Regions from separate parts of the Streptomyces sp. NPDC006476 genome, predicted to be linked through region 1. Evidence: riboswitches for the same ligand, from Rfam matches in the RefSeq annotation. Region 1 holds a riboswitch; the other holds the start of a gene.

The links. A riboswitch is a leader RNA that binds a small molecule or an ion and turns the genes downstream of it on or off. The one in region 1 is predicted to bind cobalamin.
Region 2: linked by a shared signal. The riboswitch ahead of ABZZ74_RS42475 (ribonucleoside-diphosphate reductase subunit alpha) and the one ahead of ABZZ74_RS02375 (cobalamin biosynthesis protein) in region 1 are both predicted to bind cobalamin.

Annotation. Positions count from the first base shown of each region.
Region 1 is NZ_JBEXPK010000002.1:59,882-64,069, reverse strand. It holds gene ABZZ74_RS02380 (cobyric acid synthase) at 1-592, opposite strand, end outside; gene ABZZ74_RS02375 (cobalamin biosynthesis protein) at 589-1,530, opposite strand; cobalamin riboswitch at 1,651-1,793, opposite strand; gene ABZZ74_RS02370 (hypothetical protein) at 1,919-2,146, opposite strand; gene ABZZ74_RS02365 (inorganic phosphate transporter) at 2,181-3,419, opposite strand; gene ABZZ74_RS02360 (class II aldolase/adducin family protein) at 3,571-4,188, shown strand, end outside.
Region 2 is NZ_JBEXPK010000067.1:28,168-32,355, reverse strand. It holds gene ABZZ74_RS42475 (ribonucleoside-diphosphate reductase subunit alpha) at 1-1,789, opposite strand, end outside; cobalamin riboswitch at 1,910-2,040, opposite strand; gene mctP (monocarboxylate uptake permease MctP) at 2,213-3,841, opposite strand; gene ABZZ74_RS42465 (DUF3311 domain-containing protein) at 3,838-4,092, opposite strand.

The DNA of each region.
Region 1 (4,188 bases):
TGTTCACCAGGAACCCGGCGACGAGCCGCTGGTCCTCCTCCGACAGCAGCGCCACCGTCCCGAAGAACGAGGCGAACACGCCCCCGCGGTCGATGTCACCGACCACGAGGACGGGAAGCCCGGCGTTGCGGGCGATCCCCATGTTCACGATGTCGGTCCGGCGCAGATTGATCTCCGCGGGACTGCCCGCCCCCTCACAGATCACCGCGTCATACGTGCCCCGCAACTCGGCGAGACACTCCAGCACGGTCCCGAGGAGCTTCTGCTGCCGCCCACCGTGGTACCCCCGCGCGCTCAGCTCGCCCACGGGCCTGCCCATGAGCACGACCTGGCTGCTCTGTTCGCCCCCCGGCTTCAGCAGCACGGGGTTCATCTGCGCCGTCGGCTCGATCCGGCACGCCTGTGCCTGCATGGCCTGCGCCCGCCCGATCTCGGCGCCCTCGCGGGTCACGAAGGAGTTGAGCGACATGTTCTGCGCCTTGAAGGGAGCCACCTTGACCCCTTGGCGCACCAGCCACCGGCAGATCCCGGCGGTGACGACACTCTTGCCGGCGTCGGAGGTGGTGCCGGCGACGAGGAGACCCCCGCTCATGACGTACGTCCCTTCACCAACAGGCGCGCGGCGGCACTGACGCCGAGCGCGAGCAGACCGACGCGCCGGGAGAGCCGTACGGCCCGCTCGATGTCAGGTACGGCGACGGCGCGGCCCGGTGCGTTGAGCACGGGCCGGTGCTCGACCCGCCCGCCGTAGGAGAGGGTTCCGCCCAGGCGCACGCCGAGCGCTCCCGCGAACGAGGCCTCCACAGGACCGGCGTTGGGGCTCGGATGCTTCCCCGCGTCCGCACGCCAGGCCCGTGCCGCTCCGCGCGGGTCGCCGCCCGCGACCGTCGCCAGTGCCGCGGTCAGCCGGGCCCCCGGCCAGCCGGCCACGTCGTCCAGCCGCGCGGAGGCCCACCCGTAGCGCCGGTACCGCGCCGACCTGTGACCGACCATGGCGTCCAGCGTGTTGACGGCCCGGAACCCGAGCAGCCCCGGCACCCCGCCGACGGCCCCCCACACCAACGCCCCGACCACGGCGTCCGAGGTGTTCTCGGCGACCGACTCCACCACGGCCCGGGCGATCCCGTCCGCGTCCAGCGCCTGCGGATCCCGCCCGCACAGATGCGGCAACCGCTCCCGGGCCCCCTCGACGTCACCCGCCTCCAGGGCCCGCCCGATGACCCGCGCCTCGCGCGCGAGCGAGCTGCCGCCGACAACCGCCCAGGTGGCGGCGGCGGTCAGCGCCACGGAAGCGGTACGGGACGGACGTACGACCTTCTCCGCCACGGCGCCCAGCGCCACGGCACCTCCGACGCACACGGCGGTGTGCAGCGTGCCCCACCCGCGGTGGTCCCGCCACAGCACCCGTTCCACGGCACCCGCGGCCCGTCCGAAAGCGGCGACCGGGTGCCCCCGGCGCGGATCGCCGAGCAGTTGGTCGCCGAGGAGCCCGGCGGCGGCGCCGTACGCGAAGACGCGACCGGCACGCATCGGCTCAGCCGGCCGTGGGGCCGGGCAGCGACCCGGGGCCCTTCGGAAGGATCCCGGTCCAGTACCTCAAACGGCAGGCGAGCATGGCTGTATGTCCTCACTCAGGGTGTCCGCGCCCTGGTTCGACGAGACCGGCGGTGGGAGTTCCTGGCTCCCGGGGCTACCTACCCCGGTGACAGTGGCGGGACCGCGCCGGACTCGCACCGGCTTCCTCCCTTGCCGCCGTACATGGCTCCGGCAGTCCACCACGCACCCGAACGGCAGTCAACTTGCCGTTGACCTGCGACGGGAGAGTGTGCTGAGGCCCACATGCGAGGGGTCGCCGTGGTCACGGAAACGCGAGGTGCCGGGACGGATCACCGTCCCGGCACCAACAGGAGGTCAGGGCTCAGCCCTTGGCCATGATCAAATTGATTCCGTACGCCACCGCCGCCGCGCACCCCGCGAAGGCCACGTACGCTCCGGCCGTCGCGAGGGCTGCCGAGCCGCCCTGCGCGGTGGCCCGCTCGCGGTGCGACAGGCCCATGACGCCGAGGGTGAAGAGGGCCACGAGGCCCACGGTGACCGCGAGGCTGACACCGAAGACGGAGCCCAGGGCCGACCAGTCGATCTTCATGCTGCTGATTCCTTCGTTACCGGGTGGCCGGGGCTCAGACGGCGGCCGGCGGGGCCGCCGGTTCCGTGGTGGTGACCGGCGCGGCGATCGTGGCCGTCAGACCCTCCGTCACCGCGCCCGGGGGAGGAGGGGTGACGGCGGCGATCGCCGTGGTGACGACGCCGGCCGGCTCCTCGGTCTCGTTGACGTTCGACGCGTCGACGACCTCGCGGCGCGAGACCTTCCAGATCGCGGCGCTCGCGGCGACGAGGAAGACGGCGACGACGGCGGTGCCCCAGTCCCCGAGGTCCGTCACGGACTCCGCGCCCGCGCCGACCAGGGCGGCGGCCGGCAGCGTCAGGACCCAGGCGACCAGCATCCGGGTCGCGGTGGACCAGCGCACCACCCCGCCCTTGCGGCCGAGGCCCGCGCCCATCACCGAACCGGAGACGACGTGCGTGGTGGAGAGGGAGAAACCGAGGTGGGAGGAGGCCAGGATGGCCGTCGCCGCGCTGGTCTGGGCGGCGAAGCCCTGACGCGGCTGAAGCTCGGTCAGGCCCTTGCCCATCGTGCGGATGATGCGCCAGCCGCCGATGTACGTGCCGAGGGCGATGGCCAGACCCGCGGAGAGGATGACCCAGGTGGGCGGGTCGGATTCGGGGGCGACGGCGCCGCCGGCGACCAGGGCGAGGGTGATGATGCCCATCGTCTTCTGCGCGTCGTTGGTGCCGTGGGCCAGCGAGACCAGGCCGGCCGAGGCGATCTGCCCGGCGCGGTAGCCCTTCTCGGCCGCCTTGCCGTCGGCCTTGCGGTCGAGTGCGTAGGAGAAGCGGGTCGCCAGCGTCGCGGCGAGCCCGGCGACGACCGGGGCGGCGAGCGCCGGCAGCAGCACCTTGGTGACGAGCACGTCGCCGTGGACCGCGCCGAAGCCGGCCGAGGCGACGGTGGCGCCGATCAGACCGCCCATCAGGGCGTGCGAGGAACTGGAGGGCAGGCCCACCAGCCAGGTCACCAGGTTCCAGAGGATCGCGCCGACCAGGGCGGCGAAGATGACCTCGGGACGGATGCCGTTCTCATCGACGAGACCCTTGGAGATCGTGTTCGCGACCTCCACGGAGAGGAAGGCGCCAACAAGGTTGAGCGCGGCGGACATGGCCACCGCGACCTTGGGCTTGAGTGCGCCGGTCGAGATGGTGGTGGCCATCGCGTTGGCGGTGTCGTGGAAACCGTTCGTGAAATCGAACGCGAGTGCGGTGATCACCACAATCGCGAGGATCAGCGAGAAGTTTTCCATTTACCCAGGCAATCGTTCGAAGTCATCGGTCGGTTGACCGTAGGAAACCTGGGTGAACAGAAGATGAACTGGGGTGGGCGTCAGAGTGTCGCGGTGGGTGGTCCCGAGCGAACTCGGTTCCCGGTCGATATGCGCCTGGGATGATCGCGGCATGGGCGAACAGCAGCGGGACGGGCACAACGTACGAGGAGAGCGGGGCGCGCTGCCCGAGGAGACGCGGGCCTGGGAGGAGCTCGTGGCGACGGCCCGCCGCACCGTCGCCGACGGCCTGGTCGTCGGCACCTCGGGCAACGTCTCGGCGCGCGTCGGGGACACCGTGCTGGTCACGCCCTCGGGCGTCCCCTACGACCGCCTCGCACCGGACGACATCACCGGCGTCGACCTCGACGGCCGGCAGGTCCTCGGCACCCTGGTCCCGACCAGCGAGCTGCCGATGCATCTCGCCGTATACCGTTCGACCGGCGCGCGGGCGGTCGTCCACACCCACGCCGTCCACGCGACGGCGGTCTCCACCCTCGTCCCCGAGCTCCCGACGATCCACTACATGGCAGCGGCCCTGGGCGGCCCGGTCCGAGTCGCCCCGTACGCGACCTACGGCACCGACGAGTTGGCCGAGAACATGCTCCGCGCCCTCGCCGACCGCTCCGCCTGCCTCCTGCAGAACCACGGCACGGTCGCCCATGGCGCGAGTCTGTCCCAGGCCTACGACCGCACGGCCCAGCTGGAGTGGATGTGCCGCCTGTGGCTCACCGCCTCCTCGGTGCCGGGC
Region 2 (4,188 bases), on a different contig from region 1:
GCTCCGGCCAGGCGAGGTCGACGTCGTAGTGGTCGGGGTGCAGCACACCCCGGGCGGTCCGGGTCTTCTCCCAGGCGGGCAGCGGGCCGCTCCGCTCGGCGAGGTCCGCGGAGGCCTCGTACGCGGCGAGCATGACGCGCTCGGCGATACGCGTGGACAGGGCCTTGGCCTCGGGCGAGTCGAAGGGCAGTCGCAGCTTGAAGAAGACGTCCTGCAGGCCCATCGCACCCAGACCCACCGGGCGCCACTTGGCGTTGGAGCGGCCCGCCTGCTCGGTCGGGTAGAAGTTGATGTCGACGACACGGTCGAGGAAGGTGACGGCCGTGCGGACGGTCTCGTCCAGCCGCTCCCAGTCGATGCCGCGGCCGGCCACGAAGGCGCCCAGGTTGACCGAGCCGAGGTTGCACACCGCCGTCTCACCGTCGTCGGTGACCTCCAGGATCTCCGTGCAGAGATTGGAGGAGTGGACGACATGACCGGGGGTCGCCGTCTGGTTCGCGGTGCGGTTGGCGGCGTCCTTGAAGGTCATCCAGCCGTTGCCGGTCTGCGCGAGGGTGCGCATCATCCGGCCGTACAGTTCCCGGGCCGGGAGCGTCTTGCGGGCGAGCCCCGCCGCCTCCGCCTGCCGGTACGCCGCGTCGAACTCCTCGCCCCACAGGTCCACGAGTTCGGGCACGTCCGCCGGGGAGAACAGCGACCACCGCTCGTCGGCGTCGACCCGGCGCATGAACTCGTCCGGGATCCAGTGCGCGAGGTTCAGGTTGTGCGTACGGCGGGCGTCCTCACCGGTGTTGTCGCGCAGCTCCAGGAACTCCTCGATGTCGGAGTGCCAGGTCTCCAGGTAGACGGCCGCGGCGCCCTTGCGCCGGCCGCCCTGGTTCACGGCGGCGACGCTCGCGTCCAGCGTCTTCAGGAACGGGACGATGCCGTTGGAGTGGCCGTTGGTGCCGCGGATCAGCGAACCACGGGCGCGGACGCGGGAGTAGGCGATGCCGATGCCGCCGGCGTGCTTGGAGAGACGGGCGACCTGGTGGTAGCGGTCGTAGATGGAGTCCAGTTCGTCCTTCGGGGAGTCGAGGAGGTAGCAGGACGACATCTGGGGGTGCCGCGTGCCGGAGTTGAAGAGGGTGGGGGAGGAGGGCAGGTAGTCGAGGCGGCTCATCAGGCCGTAGAGGGAGGCCACTTCGTCCACGGCACGGGCGCCTGTCTCCGAACCGAGCGCGGTGTCGTCCGCGAGACCGCTCGCCACGCGGAGCATGAAGTGCTGCGGCGTCTCGATGACCTTGCGGGTGATCGGGTGGTGCAGGAGGTAACGGCTGTAGAGGGTGCGCAGGCCGAAGTAGCCGAAGCGGTCGTCGGCCGCGGGGTCGATCAGCGCGTCGAGGCGGTCGGCGTGCAGCCGTACGAACTCCGCGGTGCGGTCGGCGATGAGCCCTTCGCGATGGCCGACGGCGACGGACTCGGTGAAGGACGTGACGCCCTGCGAGGCGGCCTCGGCGGCGACGCTCAGGGTGAGGAGCCGGGCGGCCAGCCTGCTGTACGCCGGGTCCTCGGAGATGAGGCCGGCCGCCGCCTCCGTCGCCAGCTCGCGCAGTTCCGCCCCGTCCGCCCGCGCGGACCGGCCGCGCAGTGCGGCGGCGGCGACCCGGCCGGGGTCGGCGTCGGGCAGGTCAGCGGTCAGCTCGGTCAGGGTGCGCAGCAGTGCGGCACCGTGTCCGTCGGCTTCCGGCTCGGTCGCTGAAGCCGGGTCGGTCGCTGAGGCCGGATCGGCCGGCGGCGCGATGGTCACGTGGGGCTCTCCCTCGCTCGGCACGGGGCCTTGCGGGCAGGGGGCAGCACACGAGCGCGGCGCGCTTCGCATCCACCGGCCCATTCCGCGAGGCCCGGACGTCAGGGCACCCGGGCCGGTGTGGCCGGGTGCGCTGTCGGCAGGTCCTCGGACTGACTCCGCGCACGGGTGTGCGCGGGTTCACCGTTGCGGGACAGTTCCGGATTCGCACCGGATTCCCCTGCGGCGACAGCGAGATGAGCATACATCTAGTGCCGGGTTTGGGTAGCACCCCCATATGTTGTGTCGGGGTTGCTTCGGGGAACGGAAGAGCGGGCCGCCGAGGGGGGTTCCTTCGGTGGCCCGCTGCGAGTGTCCGTGGTTGATCGCGCTCACGCGGCGGAGCCGCATATCGATACAGCCCCGCGCCCCTATAGGGGCGCTTCAGTGGGCGCTTCCTGCAGTCGCAGGCGGGAGTTCCACCTCCACCCCGGGGTCGCCCGCGTCCGCCGTGTAGTCCTCCGGGCTGGTCTGATCGATGCCCTCGGGGGCCTTCAGGGCCTTTAGGACGAAGGTGAGGACCACCGTCACCGCCACGTTCAGGACGAAGGCGGTGAGGCCGATGTAGCCGATCTCCCCGATGCCCGGGATCTCCTTCGACGAGCCGCCGAAGTGCTTCTGGGTGGGGGAGGCCACGCCGTACGCCGCGACCGTTCCGTAGATCATGCCGACCGCCCAGCCGGCGAGCAGGGCCCAGCGGTGGAACCAGCGGGTGAAGAGGCCGCCGACCAGGGACGGGAAGGTCTGCAGGATCCAGATGCCGCCCAGCAGCTGGAAGTTGATGGCGACCGTCTTGTCCATGGTGAGGACGAAGACCAGTGCGCCGACCTTCACCACCAGCGACACGATCTTGGAGACCTGGGCCTCCTGCTTCGGCGTGGCGTCCGGCTTGATGAAGTCCTTGTAGATGTTGCGGGTGAAGAGGTTCGCGGCCGCGATGGACATGATGGCCGCCGGGACCAGCGCGCCTATGCCGATCGCCGCGAAGGCCACCCCGGCGAACCAGCTCGGGAACATGTTCTCGAAGAGCTGCGGGATCGCCAGCTGGCCGTTGGTGACCTTGACCCCGGCCGCGATGGCCATGAAGCCCAGCAGCGCGAGCAGGCCGAGCATCAGCGAGTACAGCGGCAGGATCGTGGTGTTGCGGCGGATCACCTCGCGGCTCTTGGAGGAGAGCGTCGCGGTGATCGAGTGCGGGTACATGAACAGTGCGAGCGCCGAGCCCAACGCCAGGGTGGCGTACGTCCATTGGGCGGGCTCGGCCGGTGCCAGGGCGCCGCGCGGCTTGCCCGTCGCCGGGTTGGTCTGCGCGAACGCGTGGCCCGCCTTGGCGAAGATGTCGTCGAAGCCGCCCAGCTTGATCGGGATGTAGATGATCGCCACCGCGATGACGATGTAGATCAGCGTGTCCTTCACGAACGCGATCAGGGCGGGGGCCCGAAGGCCGGAGGAGTAGGTGTAGGCCGCGAGCACACCGAAGGCGATCAGGAGCGGGAGGTCCTTCACGAACCAGTTGGTGTTCTCACCGCCGCCCACGCCCATGACGTCCAGCACGGCCTGGATGCCGACGAGTTGGAGCGCGATGTACGGCATCGTCGCGAGGATGCCGGTCAGCGCCACCGCCAGCGACAGGCCCTTGGAGCCGAAGCGTCCGCGCACGAAGTCGGAGGTCGTCACGTACCCGTGCTTGTGCGAGACCGACCACAGGCGCGGCAGGAACGTGAAGATCAGCGGGTAGACCAGGATCGTGTACGGCACGGCGAAGAAGCCGGCCGCGCCCGCCGCGTAGATCGCCGCCGGTACGGCGACGAAGGTGTACGCCGTGTACAGGTCGCCGCCGAGCAGGAACCAGGTGACCCAGGTGCCGAACGACCGTCCGCCCAGGCCCCATTCGTCGAGGCTGTGCTCGTTCTCGGCCTTGCGCCAGCGAGCGGCGAGGAAGCCCATGGCCGTGACGGCCAGGAAGAAGAAGATGAAGACGCCGAGCGCGACGCCGTTCACACCGTCCTTCACTTGCCCGCACCCCCCTTGCGGGCGCGCTGGTCACGCTGCCACAGCTTGTACGCGGTCATGGTCAGCGCCGTGGAGACCAGCACCCACAGCATCTGGTACCAGTAGAAGAACGGGATGCCGATGAACTCCGGGTCGGTCTTGGCGTAGGACCCGACCCACAGCATCGCCACGAAGGGTGCGAGCAGGCAGATGGCGATGATCACGCGGACCGGGGTCACCACCGGTGGTCTCACTTCGGGTACTTCGGACATACGGCGGCTCCGTCCCCTCACGATCGCCTGTGATCACATGTGTAACGCGCAGGCAATGTAGGTCACGGCGTCACGGCAGTGGAAGACCGCGTCGGG